DNA from 4 places in the Rahnella sp. JUb53 genome. Region 3 is predicted to be linked to each of the others. Evidence: predicted binding sites of a transcription regulator. Region 3 holds the regulator's gene; each other region holds the start of a gene.

Region 1 (3,189 bases), 100 kb from region 3:
TTACGACTGATGTAATCAGTACAGCAAACGTGCGCGGATGGTGCCCGGAATGGCCTTCATCAGTTGCAGCGCGGTAGTCAGCGTATTGATATCCGTTTCTGCATCAATTACCACATAACCGATTTCAGGGCTGGTTTGCAGGTACTGCGCAGCAATGTTGATACCCTGTTCCGCAAAAATCTGGTTGATGCTGGTCAGCACACCCGGACGATTTTCGTGGATATGCAGCAGACGGCTGGCTTTCTCGGTATGCGCCGGCAGAGAGGCTTCAGGGAAGTTAACCGCTGACAGCGTTGAACCATTGTCAGAGTACTTCGCCAGTTTGCCTGCGACTTCCAGACCGATACCTTCCTGCGCTTCCATTGTCGAACCGCCGATGTGCGGCGTCAGCAATACGTTGTCGAATTCACACAGCGGAGAATTGAACGGGTCGCTGTTAGTCGCCGGTTCTTCCGGGAAGACGTCGATAGCCGCACCGGAAAGATGTTTGTTACGCAGCGCATTGCACAGCGCAGGAATGTCGATGACCGTACCACGTGAGGCGTTGATCAGCAGTGCGCCCGGCTTCATCTGCGCCAGCTGCACTTCAGAAATCATGTCTTTGGTTCCTGCTGTTTCCGGCACATGCAGCGTGACGACGTCGCTGGTATTGAGCAATTCTTCCAGTGTGGCAATTGGCTGCGCGTTGCCTAAAGGCAGTTTGCTTTCGATGTCATAATAGAAGACACGCATCCCCAGGCTTTCCGCCAGAATCCCCAGCTGCGTACCAATGTGGCCGTAACCGATGATACCCAGACGTTTACCGCGCGCTTCAAACGAGCCGACAGCCAGTTTGTTCCAGATACCGCGGTGCGCCTTGGCGTTAGCTTCAGGAATGCCACGCATCATCAGCAGCATTTCGCCCAGCACCATTTCGGCAACCGAACGGGTATTGGAGAACGGTGCGTTGAAGACCGGAATACCGCGACGGGTCGCCGCTTTCAGATCAACCTGATTGGTCCCGATACAGAAACACCCAACAGCCACCAGTTTTTCGGCTGCCTGGAACACTTCTTCAGTCAGCTGAGTACGCGATCGGAGTCCAACAAAGTGCGCATCACGGATCGATTCTTTCAGCGACTCCGTATCTAAAGCACCTTTGTGAAATTCAATATTGGTGTAGCCCGCGGCGCGGAGTGTATCAACCGCACTTTGGTGGACGCCTTCCACTAACAAAAATTTAATCTTGTCTTTCTCAAGTGATACTTTTGCCATTTCCCGACCCTATATTTTTCTGGCTGAAATCGAACTGCTAGGTGACTGCTCACAGTCAACATAACAAAAAATCCGCCATCATCAATACAAACGATTGCCTGACAGGCAGCAGAAGGCTCACCTCGCCAGAGGGTTTTCAGCATTTCGTGCTGGTTAGATTTTATGGAGCCAGACGTTCAGGAGGAGAATTTCAGGAATGTGACATAAGTCACCAAATTAAGGCTTTTGAAGAAAAGATGATTCAGCCAGAAAATTATCATCTTCATAACATTGTGTTATGACAGGAGTGTGTCTGGCTGCTTTTATCTGAGCAGCCAGATCTTCTGCTTATCGCTGGATTATTTCAGCTTAACAGTTTTAACGCCTTCAGAAGTCCCGACCAGCGCCACGTCAGCACCACGGTTAGCAAACAGGCCGACGGTCACGACACCGGCGATCCCGTTGATCTTATTTTCCAGCGCGATGGCATCCATAATGCTCAGGTTATGCACGTCGAGGATCACGTTGCCGTTGTCGGTCAGGACATTCTGACGGTACTCCGGCAGGCCACCGAGTTTCACCAGTTCACGCGCGACATAAGAGCGGGCCATCGGGATCACTTCTACCGGCAGCGGGAATTTACCCAGCACATCAACCTGCTTGGAAGCATCCACGATACAGATGAATTTTTTGGCAATCGCCGCAATGATTTTTTCGCGGGTCAGCGCTGCACCGCCGCCTTTGATCATCTGCATTGCGCCGTTGATTTCATCCGCGCCATCAACATACACATCCAGCGAGTCCACTTCGTTGCTGTCGAAAACGTGGATGCCTAAGCTTTTCAGTTTTGCGGTAGAGGCGTCTGAGCTGGAAACCGCGCCTTCAATCTGGCCTTTGATGGAACCCAGTGCGTCAATGAAATGTGCGGCGGTAGATCCGGTACCGACACCGACAATGGTGCCCGGCGTGACGTAATCCAGTGCGGCCCAGCCAACTGCTTTTTTCAATTCTTCCTGCGTCATAATGGCTTCTCTGTCTGATAACACGAAAGTGGCGTGAATGATTCGATGTAACGAATAGTGCCGGTGATTATAAAGCATGTCCCGCCAATATGGATAAACATCACCGCAGCCAGATCACACTTATTAAGTGCAATTGTGCAGCAAACACAAAGATTTTCCTCACCACAAATCCTGACAATCTGTGGCATAGTGTTCGGATAAAATTAAATCTAAGGGACAGAACTCCGATGAAACGCCCGGACTATAGAACGCTGCAGGCACTGGACGCGGTGATCCGCGAGCGCGGTTTTGAGCGCGCCGCACAGAAGCTTTGCATCACTCAATCGGCGGTCTCTCAGCGCATTAAACAACTGGAAAATTTGTTCGGCCAGCCTTTGCTGGTGCGTACCGTGCCGCCTCGTCCGACCGAGCAGGGTCAGAAATTACTGGCATTACTGCATCAGGTGGAATTGCTGGAAGAAGAGTGGCTGGGCAGTGACAGCAATAATGAAAGCAATGATACGCCGCTGCTGCTTTCGCTGGCGGTGAACGCCGACAGTCTGGCGACCTGGTTGTTACCGGCGCTGAAATCGGTGCTGGTCGATTCACCTATCCGTCTAAATTTGCAGGTGGAAGATGAAACTCGCACGCAGGAACGTCTGCGTCGTGGCGAAGTGGTCGGTGCGGTGAGTATTCAGCCACAGCCGCTGCCGAGTTGTCTGGTGGATCAGCTGGGTGCGCTCGACTATCTGTTTGTCGGCTCAAGGCCCTTTGCGGACCGCTACTTCCCGAACGGCGTGACACGCTCTGCTTTGCTGAAAGCGCCTGCAGTGGCGTTTGACCATCTGGACGATATGCATCAGGCGTTCCTGCAACAGAACTTCGATTTGTCGCCGGGCAGCGTACCGTGCCACATCGTTAACTCGTCGGAAGCCTTTGTGCAGCTGGCCCGTCA
Region 2 (3,189 bases), on a different contig from region 3:
AGCCTGAATATCATGGTCGCGCGTATCGCCACCGCCAGTTTTATGGCGTATGTGCTGGGGCAAATTCTTGACGTTCACGTGTTTAACCGCCTGCGTCAGAATCGCCGCTGGTGGATAGCGCCGGTGGCCTCAATGTTCCTCGGCAATATCAGCGACACTCTGTCGTTCTTCTTTATCGCTTTCTACAAAAGTACCGATGCTTTTATGGCGCAGCACTGGGTGGAAATCGCGATGGTAGATTACACATTCAAAGTGCTGATCTGCCTGGTATTCTTCCTGCCGATGTACGGCATGCTGCTGAATATGCTGCTTAAGCGTTTATCCGCGCAGGGAAATAACCCGCATTCTGCCGTCCGCGTGCACTAAACTGTGAGCGGGGAAGACACAAATCGCGCCATAATCTGACTTGCTTTTGTGGCCTGAATAGGTTGCCATAAAGGCTGTTAAGTCAACATGTAAGCCTGGTTAACAGGCCACTTAAGGAAGCCCGATGCGTAATATCGCGAAAATGATGGGAATGGCAGTACTGATCGCTGGTCTGGCTGCGTGTGACGGTAAAACTACCGATGCACCTGCCGCAGATAAAGGTGCGCCAGCGGCCTCAGCAACGGCAGCGACCGTACCGGTCAGCCTGCTGGAAGGTAAAGTCACCTTCTCCCTGCCGCAGGGAATGAGCGACCAGAGCGGTAAGCTGGGCACTCAGGCAAACAATATGCATGTGTACGCTGACAGCACCGGTCAGAAAGCCGTGATTGTGATCCTGGGTGATAACACCACCGAATCGCTGGATGTTCTGGCGGGTCGTTTACAGGATCAGCAAAAAGCTCGTGATACCAATCTGCAGGTTGTGACCAATAAATCTATTCAGGTCAATGGCCAGACGCTGCAACAACTGGATACCGTGATCACTTCTGCGGGTCAGAAAGCTTACTCTTCCATCGTACTGGGCAAAGTAGACAGCCATTTGCTGACCCTGCAAATCACCCTGCCAGCGGATAATCAGCAGCAGGCGCAGACCGATGCAGAAACCATTATCAACACCCTGAAAATTCAATAAATTCAGAGGTATTGAAAATATCAGGCGGGGCTCAGGCTCCGCCTTTTTTTATGCTGTTACTGCCACTCAAAAAATTCACTTTATAAGCGGAACAGATAACGTTTTATTACTTTCAATGAAGTACAGTGATATAGAACAGAGAGTAACTGATAGTATTGTTATATATATTAACCAGTACACATCATAAAATGGAATAATTAACTTAAGGAATAAGTTATGTACCATAGTGATTTCATTATTAATAAGTTGCATTAGGCATAACAACGTCCATTTGCCTTGGATTCAATATTCATACCAGCTTCAGCCAGAAAATTAGCAAGGTGTCCGCACTTGCCGCTGCCGGAATAGGCTTATACGGATACGTACAGGAAGCCGCAGAGAGTGCAGAACGTTTGCAGGTTCTTAGCCCCGCGTATTACTACGCGTTGTATGTGCGAAAATTAGAAATGATGTATTTTTTAGTTGAACCTGTTTTTATGAAAGCCCTCTCATTTAGCACGAATCTTACATCAGATGATGAAGTCGCAAAAACAATAATTGATATGGTAAAGTGAATGTCATGATCGATTTTTTAAAGAGGTGGTTTAAACATCAACTGTCTTATTTTTTCTGGACTTACATTCCATTAATTATAACTGTGATTTTCGGTGTATTTATGGTGAGTTTTTTTCCTGACATCGCGATACAGTCAATTGGGGCGTTTTTCCTGTTGATGTTAGTTTTCGTTTTTTTATTCTCACGGTAAATTTCATGCAATCTAATTAAATGAGTCTTTTGAAATGTCACAGACCTGCCAGGCGGGGCTCAGTCTCCGCTTTTTTTGTCTTATGCTGTTACTCAATCTCACAAACCCGCCTCCGCTGTAATAAAAATGTAACATTTCCGTCATAAATCACAGTTCGTTTGTGCGCGAATAGCTAAAATGATGTTCGTTTTGGAACACACCGGCTTCGCCATTTCGTCCGTGGCTCACGATGAGTCCCACCTGATTTATGCCATCGGAGGCATTTATGCTCAGTATCTTTAAACCCGCGCCCCACAAAGCTCCTGTTGATGAGGCCCACGTCGATCCGCTCTACCGCCGTCTCCGCTGGCAAATCTTTATGGGGATATTCTTCGGGTATGCGGCCTACTATCTGGTGCGCAAAAATTTCGCGCTGGCCATGCCTTATCTGATTGATCAGGGCTTTTCCCGTGGAGATCTCGGTTTTGCGCTGTCCGGGATTTCCATTGCTTACGGCATATCAAAATTCATTATGGGGTCAGTGTCTGACCGCTCGAATCCGCGTGTTTTCCTGCCCGCGGGTTTAATTCTGGCTGCGGCGGTTATGTTGTTTATGGGCTTCGTGCCGTGGGCAACATCGAGCATTGCCATCATGTTTGTGTTGCTGTTCCTCTGCGGCTGGTTCCAGGGAATGGGCTGGCCGCCGTGCGGTCGCACCATGGTTCACTGGTGGTCGCAGAAAGAACGCGGCGGCGTGGTGTCGGTATGGAACTGCGCGCATAACGTCGGTGGGGGTATTCCTCCGCTGCTGTTCCTGCTGGGCATGGCGTGGTTTAACGACTGGCATGCGGCGCTGTATATGCCAGCCTTCGGCGCGATCCTGCTGGCGGTATTTGCCTTCATGACCATGCGCGATACGCCGCAATCCTGCGGCCTGCCGCCGATTGAAGAATACAAAAACGATTACCCGCCGGACTATGTGAAAGAGTCAGCCGAGCAGGAACTGACGGCGAAACAGATTTTCATGCAGTACATTTTGCCGAACAAATTGCTGTGGTATATCGCGCTGGCTAACGTTTTTGTTTATCTGCTGCGCTACGGGATCCTGGACTGGTCACCGACTTACCTGAAAGAAGTGAAGCATTTTGCGCTGGATAAATCCTCGTGGGCGTATTTCCTTTATGAATACGCAGGGATCCCCGGCACGCTGCTGTGCGGCTGGATGTCGGACAAAGTGTTTAAAGGCAACCGCGGCGCGACCGGCGTGTTCTTCATGGTGCTGGTGACTATCGCAACCGTCGTTTACTGGCTAAATCCGGTCGGCAATCCGGGCATTGATATGGCCTGTATGATCACCATCGGCTTCCTGATTTACGGGCCTGTGATGTTGATTGGTTTACATGCGCTG
Region 3 (3,189 bases):
GATCTGGAACTGTGCGCCATGCGGCGTTTGTTGCCAGCTGACTTCTATCCGCGTCCCCGCCGGGGTGTGGTTGACGGCGTTGTACACCAGATTCGACACCGCGCTGCGTAACTGATCTTCATTGCCAAAGACCTTCAGTTTCTCGTTTACACGGAACACCACTTCGTGACGGCCACCGCTTAAAGATTGCACTTCGCGCTCCAGCATGCCGAGCATTACCGGAATATCGACTTTCTCGTGCATATCGATATTTGCTGACGCTTCGATTTTCGACAATGTCAGCAGCTGCTTGACCAGCCCGTCCATGCGCCGCGTCTGCTCCTGCATGGTGTCCAGCGCTTTGGTACGAAACGGCTCTTCCAGCTTGGCGTCTTCCATCATTTCCAGATATCCCTGCAATACAGTCAGCGGGGTTCTCAGTTCATGACTGACGTTAGCGAAGAAGTTACGACGCGCACCTTCGAGCTGACGCATCTGGGTAACATCACGCGCCACCATCAGCAATTGCCCTTCGGAATAAGGCATAACGCGAAACTCGACGTAATGCTCGTTATTGAGTTGCAGATTCAGGGCACGGCTGAAATCACGGGTCTGGATCCAGGTACGAAACTCGGGATAACGCAGCAGGTTAAAGATGTGTTGTCCGTTATCTTCCGGCCAGCGGAAACCGAGCAAATCTTGCGCCAGCCCGTTACACCAGAAAATATTGCCCTCTTCCGTCGTCAGTACCACCGCATCGGGTAATGATTCGGCACCACTGCGGAAACGTTTAATGAGCTGACCTAATTCGCGACGGCGACGGCGGTTACGCATCTGCATCTGGTTTAGCCCGTAAAACAGAGGCTCCCAGCTCCAGCGGCCATTCGGCGGGGTTATGCTGCGGTCAAGCCACAGCCAGTGAGAGAGTTTGAGCTGGTTGTAATAATTCCAGCCCAGCGCCGCCAGCAGCGACGCAAAGAGGAGCCAGCCGAAATGGCCGACGAAGATACCGAGGATTAACGCGGGCAGGCAAAAGAGAAAGAATTCACCGGCCAATCGTTTCCATGACAAACGTTCTAGCACACAGATTCTCCGCTGTGGGGACTCAATAACGCGTTGAAAAACGGTATCCGGTTCCACGAACAGTCTGGATCATTCTGTCATGTCCACTGGTTTCCAGCGCTTTACGTAAACGACGAATATGCACGTCTACCGTGCGATCTTCCACATAAACGTTAGTGCCCCAGACGTTATTGAGCAACTGTTCGCGGCTGTAAACACGTTCGGAGTGGGTCATAAAGAAGTGCAATAATTTAAATTCGGTCGGCCCCATATCGAGCGCCTGCTCGTTGGCCATCACACGGTGAGACGACGGATCCAGGCTTAAACCCTGCATGTCGATCACTTCTTCCACCGCCATTGGCGAGATGCGTCGCATCACGGCTTTAATGCGGGCAACCAGTTCTTTTGGAGAAAACGGTTTGGTGATGTAATCATCGGCACCGACTTCCAGGCCGCGCACCCTGTCTTCTTCTTCACCGCGGGCGGTCAGCATCATGACCGGAATTTCGCGGGTCAGCGCTTCACGTTTGAGATGTTTGATAAACTGAATACCGGAACCGCCGGGTAACATCCAGTCGAGCAGGATAAGTTCAGGGTAAGGTTCTACCAGCTGGCCAACGGCTGAATCAAAATCTTCAGCTTCTACTGCCTGATAGCCATTCTGTTCCAGTACAAAACACACCATTTCACGGATTGGAGCTTCGTCTTCAACCACCAGTATACGTCTTGCCATCGTAGGTCCTGCCAATAGGTTAGCGATCTTTTATTTGATTGCGGGCGCCATTATGCGTCAGTTTTGTGACAGATTTATGAATAGAAAGGATGGTTCATTACAGTCAAATATGACAGAGACATTTCTTCTATTCAGCTGCCATCTCGCTGAAATTGGTCTGATTTATCGGGGACAGCGTCCCCCGCCGACGTTTATACTTTGCCCCATTGTCGTCATCCAGATCCATACGGGAGTCTCATGCGCCTGATCCACACGTCAGACTGGCACCTCGGCCAGTACTTTTTCACCAAAAGCCGCGCCGCCGAACATCAGGCATTTTTGCGCTGGCTGACCGGTCAGGTGCAGCAACATCAGGTAGATGTCGTGATTGTGGCAGGCGATATATTCGATACCGGTTCGCCGCCCAGCTATGCCCGAGAGCTTTACAACCGTTTCGTCGTCGAACTGCAACAAACCGGCTGTCAGCTGATTGTACTGGCCGGGAATCACGATTCTGTCGCCACGCTCAATGAATCGCGAGAACTGCTTTCCTGCCTGAATACGCGGGTGATTGCCACCGTCGGTGAAAACCTCTCAGAACAGATTCTGGTGCTCAACCAGCGTGACGGAAAACCTGGCGCGGTACTTTGCGCTATACCCTTTTTACGTCCGCGTGATTTGCTCGCCAGTCAGGCGGGACAATCCGGCAGCGACAAACAGCTGGCATTACAGGAAGCCATCGCCGCGCATTATGACGCATTGTGGCAGGCCGCGCAGACCAAACGGGACGAACTCGGCGTTTCGCTACCGATCATTGCCACCGGCCATCTGACCACGGTTGGCGTCAGCACCTCCGATTCCGTGCGCGACATCTATATAGGCACACTCGATGCCTTCCCCGCGCAGGCGTTTCCGCCGGTCGATTACGTGGCACTTGGTCATATTCACCGCGCACAGTGCGTCGCCAAAACCGAACATATCCGTTACAGCGGTTCGCCGATTGCGCTGAGTTTTGATGAACTGAGTAAAGCCAAAAGTGTGTACTTACTGGACTTTGAGGGCGCGACGCTCAACGCCATCGACACGCTGGAAATTCCCGTTTTCCAGCCCATGCAGATAATCAAAGGCTCGCTGGCAGAAATCGAAAAACAACTGGCGCAGTTCGAAGGCGGCGATCCGGCCAAACCGGTGTGGCTGGATATTGAAGTCGCCACGCAGGATTATCTCAGTGATATTCAGCGCCGCATTCAGGCTCTGACGGCAGATTTGCCAGTAGAAGTGGTGCTTTTACGCCGCAGTAAAGAACAGCGTATCAACAGCATTGAGCAACAGGAAAAAGAGACACTCAGCGAACTGAGCGTCAGTGACGTCTTTGAAAGACGGCTGGCACTGGAACCGGATCCTGACGAACCGCGTCAGGCGCGGATGCGCACGCT
Region 4 (3,189 bases), on a different contig from region 3:
TTACACATACTGAGTCCCTTTCAAGTGCTATGTGCAAGTACACTATCTCTCCGGCCGGTTTCGACTGCGTCGGGGGGAATTAACATCCTGACAACAACTGCCAGTGTGGCATTAACGACCAACGAAAATATGAAAATGAGCATTCGCGCAATCCTTACCCTGGTTTTGGCAGTTGCTGCATATAGCCAGGCGTCTTTTGCTGTGGTCTACCCTCTGCCGGCCAATAACGGTCGTCTGGTCGGTGAAAACATCACAGTTACTGTTCCTCAGGGCAGCAGCCTGCCACTGGAACATTTCGCAGCGCAATACCAGATGGGTTTGAGCAACATGCTTGAAGCCAACCCTGGCGTTGACCCGTTCCTGCCAACTCCTGGCACCGTGCTGACCATTCCTCAGCAACTGATCCTGCCGGATACTCCGCACGATGGCATCGTGATCAACAGTGCTGAAATGCGTCTGTATTACTACCCGAAAGGCACCAACACTGTAGTGGTTCTGCCAATCGGTATCGGTGAGCTTGGCAAAGACACCCCGATGAACTGGGTGACGACCGTTCAGCGTAAAAAAGCCGGCCCGACCTGGACGCCAACCGCAAAAATGCATGAAGAATATGCTGCACGTGGCGAATTCCTGCCAGCCGTCTTCCCTGCTGGTCCGGACAACCCGATGGGTCTGTACGCGCTGTACGTGGGTCGTCTGTATGCCGTTCACGGCACCAACGCCAACTTCGGTATTGGTCTGCGCGTGAGCCACGGTTGTGTGCGCCTGCGTGATGCTGACATCAAATGGTTGTACGACAACGTGCCGCAAGGTACACGTGTTCAGTTCATCAACGAACCGGTGAAAGCCACCATTGAGCCAGACGGCAAACGTTACATTGAGATCCACAACCCGCTGTCCTCTAACCAGGAAGAGTTTGATTCCCAGCAACCGCTGCCAATCACTCTGACCGGCAGCGCAAGCAGTGTTGCGATGGATCCTGCGGTTAACCAGACTGTGGTTCAGCGCGCGATCGAGATGCGTTCCGGTATGCCGGTTCAGGTCAACTGATAGCGGCTTTGATGTCTTTATGAAAAAGCCCCGATCTCCGGGGCTTTTTTATTTGCATAGTGCCGATGCAAAGGGCGGCGTCTCAGTTGCACTGAAAAGCTGTGCCGAGAAAGTTTCGGTTTCTCAGTTGCACTGAAAGCTGTGCCGAGAAAGTTTCGGTTTCTCAGTTGCGGTGATCACTTATCGGGCAGCGCCGAAACCGACCAGAGGGGAAAGGCTTTTCCCCTCTGAACTCCCCTCGCTTTTTTCAACACGCGCTTCCGCTCGCGGGCTATGTTTCAGAAAACACTGCGACAGGCTGGAAATCTTGCCGCTGCGCGGTACCTTCATTTCGGGATTGCAGCCTTGGGTCTGCAACCTCTCATTCAGCAAGTTTTCTGAATCGCCCGCACGATCTGAAAATCAACGGCAGACTGTTTTTCATCTTTTAGAAAAGTTGATTGGCGTGATCAAAAATGGCACCGAGTGAATGGTTCGAGACCCGAGGCTCGAAACCTGAAACTCGGGAATCGCGCAGCGATGACATTTTACGCCACTCACCAATGCACCAGAACATGTCCGTCATACCCGCGACAGCGCGTAGTGAAAAAAGCGCGGAGTCCAGAGGCCCGCGCGTTACCGGGTCTCTGGTCGGTGTGGGCCGACGCCCACGACCTTGACCTTAAGGCCAGTTTGGGTGGCAACCCAAGGTATTGACCTTGAAGTTGAAGTTGAAGTTAACCCCCAGTCTCATCACCAACCCGGTGCCTGTCATTAAACCGTCACAACTCTCCCTTAACCTTCCGGTAACAAAAAATATCTATATGTGTTTTTTTATTTCCGATGGTTTAGAAAAAGGAGTTTTGACAATGCAACAATCTGTATCTCTGATCGCCCGTGCAGTGACTGCCGCCGTGCTGCTTTCCGCCTCTGCCGCCTCCCTCGCCGCTGAAACTGACACGCTGACTGACCGCGCCGCGAAAGGCGTGCTGACAGAACCGGGTGGCGCACGCCGCCTGAGCGGTGATCAGACCGCCGCGCTGAAAGCATCGCTGTCCGACAAAACGGTGAAAAACGTCATTTTGCTGATTGGCGACGGCATGGGTGATTCTGAAATTACCTCTGCGCGTAACTATGCCGAAGGTGCAGGCGGCTATTTCAAAGGTATCGATGCCCTGCCGCTGACTGGTCAGTACACACATTATTCTCTGGACAAGAAAACGCAGAAACCAAGTTATGTAACTGACTCTGCTGCTTCCGCCACTGCCTGGACAACCGGCGTCAAAAGCTATAACGGTGCGATTGGCGTGGATGTAAACGGTAAAGATCACCAGACCATTCTCGAAATTGCTAAAGCGGCGGGTAAAGCCACCGGCAACGTTTCCACCGCTGAATTGCAGGATGCCACACCGGCAGCGCAAATCGCCCATGTCACCTCGCGCAAATGCTATGGCCCGGAAGAAACGGCAGAGAAATGTGCCAGCAACGCACTGGAAAACGGCGGACGCGGTTCGATCACTGAACAATTGTTGCAGGCTCGTGCGGATGTCACGCTGGGCGGCGGCAGAAAATCATTCAGTCAGCTGGCGAAAGCCGGTGAGTTCCAGGGGAAATCACTGAAAGACCAGGCGCTGGCGCAGGGTTATGTCTGGGTGGAGAACGCTGAACAGCTGAGCGCAATCACGCAGGCAGACCAGAAGAAACCGGTACTGGGCCTGTTTTCCGAAGGCAACATGCCGGTTCGCTGGCAGGGGCCGAAAGCCACTTATCACGGTAATATCGACAAACCTGCCGTGACCTGTGAAGCCAATCCGCAACGCACCGCAGATATCCCGACGCTGGCGGCGATGACAGAAAAAGCTATCGACCTGCTGAAAACCAATCAGAACGGTTTCTTCCTGCAAGTTGAAGGCGCATCAATTGATAAGCAGGATCACGCCGCCAATCCATGCGGACAGTTTGGTGAAACGGTCGACCTGGATGAGGCCGTACAGAAAGCGCTGGAATTCGCCCGTCAGGACGGCAACACGCTGGTTATCGTCACCGCCGACCACGCGCATTCCAGCCAAATAATCGAAGCCGACGCCAAAGCACCGGGCCTGACGCAGACGCTGACCACCAAAGACGGCGCGCCGATGACCATCAGCTACGGCAACTCCG

The links. The regulator PhoB, encoded in region 3, activates phosphate uptake and scavenging genes when phosphate is short. The targets are predictions, from matches to a motif close to CTGTCATAAAACTGNCNNAT.
Region 1: serA (phosphoglycerate dehydrogenase) is a predicted target of PhoB. The motif match lies at 1,519-1,538, and genes of this name have one in related genera.
Region 2: glpT (glycerol-3-phosphate transporter) is a predicted target of PhoB. The motif match lies at 1,918-1,937, and genes of this name have one in related genera.
Region 4: phoA (alkaline phosphatase) is a predicted target of PhoB. The motif match lies at 1,798-1,817, and genes of this name have one in related genera.

What each region holds. Positions count from the first base shown of each region.
Region 1 covers NZ_SLYT01000003.1:179,142-182,330, reverse strand. The annotation lists gene serA (phosphoglycerate dehydrogenase) at 16-1,254, opposite strand; gene rpiA (ribose-5-phosphate isomerase RpiA) at 1,593-2,255, opposite strand; gene EC840_RS08555 (LysR family transcriptional regulator ArgP) at 2,483-3,189, shown strand, end outside.
Region 2 covers NZ_SLYT01000013.1:58,543-61,731, forward strand. The annotation lists gene EC840_RS22610 (7-cyano-7-deazaguanine/7-aminomethyl-7-deazaguanine transporter) at 1-366, shown strand, start outside; gene EC840_RS22615 (DcrB family lipoprotein) at 491-1,057, shown strand; gene EC840_RS22620 (hypothetical protein) at 1,378-1,611, shown strand; gene glpT (glycerol-3-phosphate transporter) at 2,068-3,189, shown strand, end outside.
Region 3 covers NZ_SLYT01000003.1:282,116-285,304, reverse strand. The annotation lists gene phoR (phosphate regulon sensor histidine kinase PhoR) at 1-1,062, opposite strand, end outside; gene phoB (phosphate response regulator transcription factor PhoB) at 1,085-1,774, opposite strand; gene sbcD (exonuclease subunit SbcD) at 2,012-3,189, shown strand, end outside.
Region 4 covers NZ_SLYT01000001.1:679,508-682,696, reverse strand. The annotation lists gene EC840_RS03190 (L,D-transpeptidase family protein) at 130-1,050, shown strand; gene phoA (alkaline phosphatase) at 1,899-3,189, shown strand, end outside.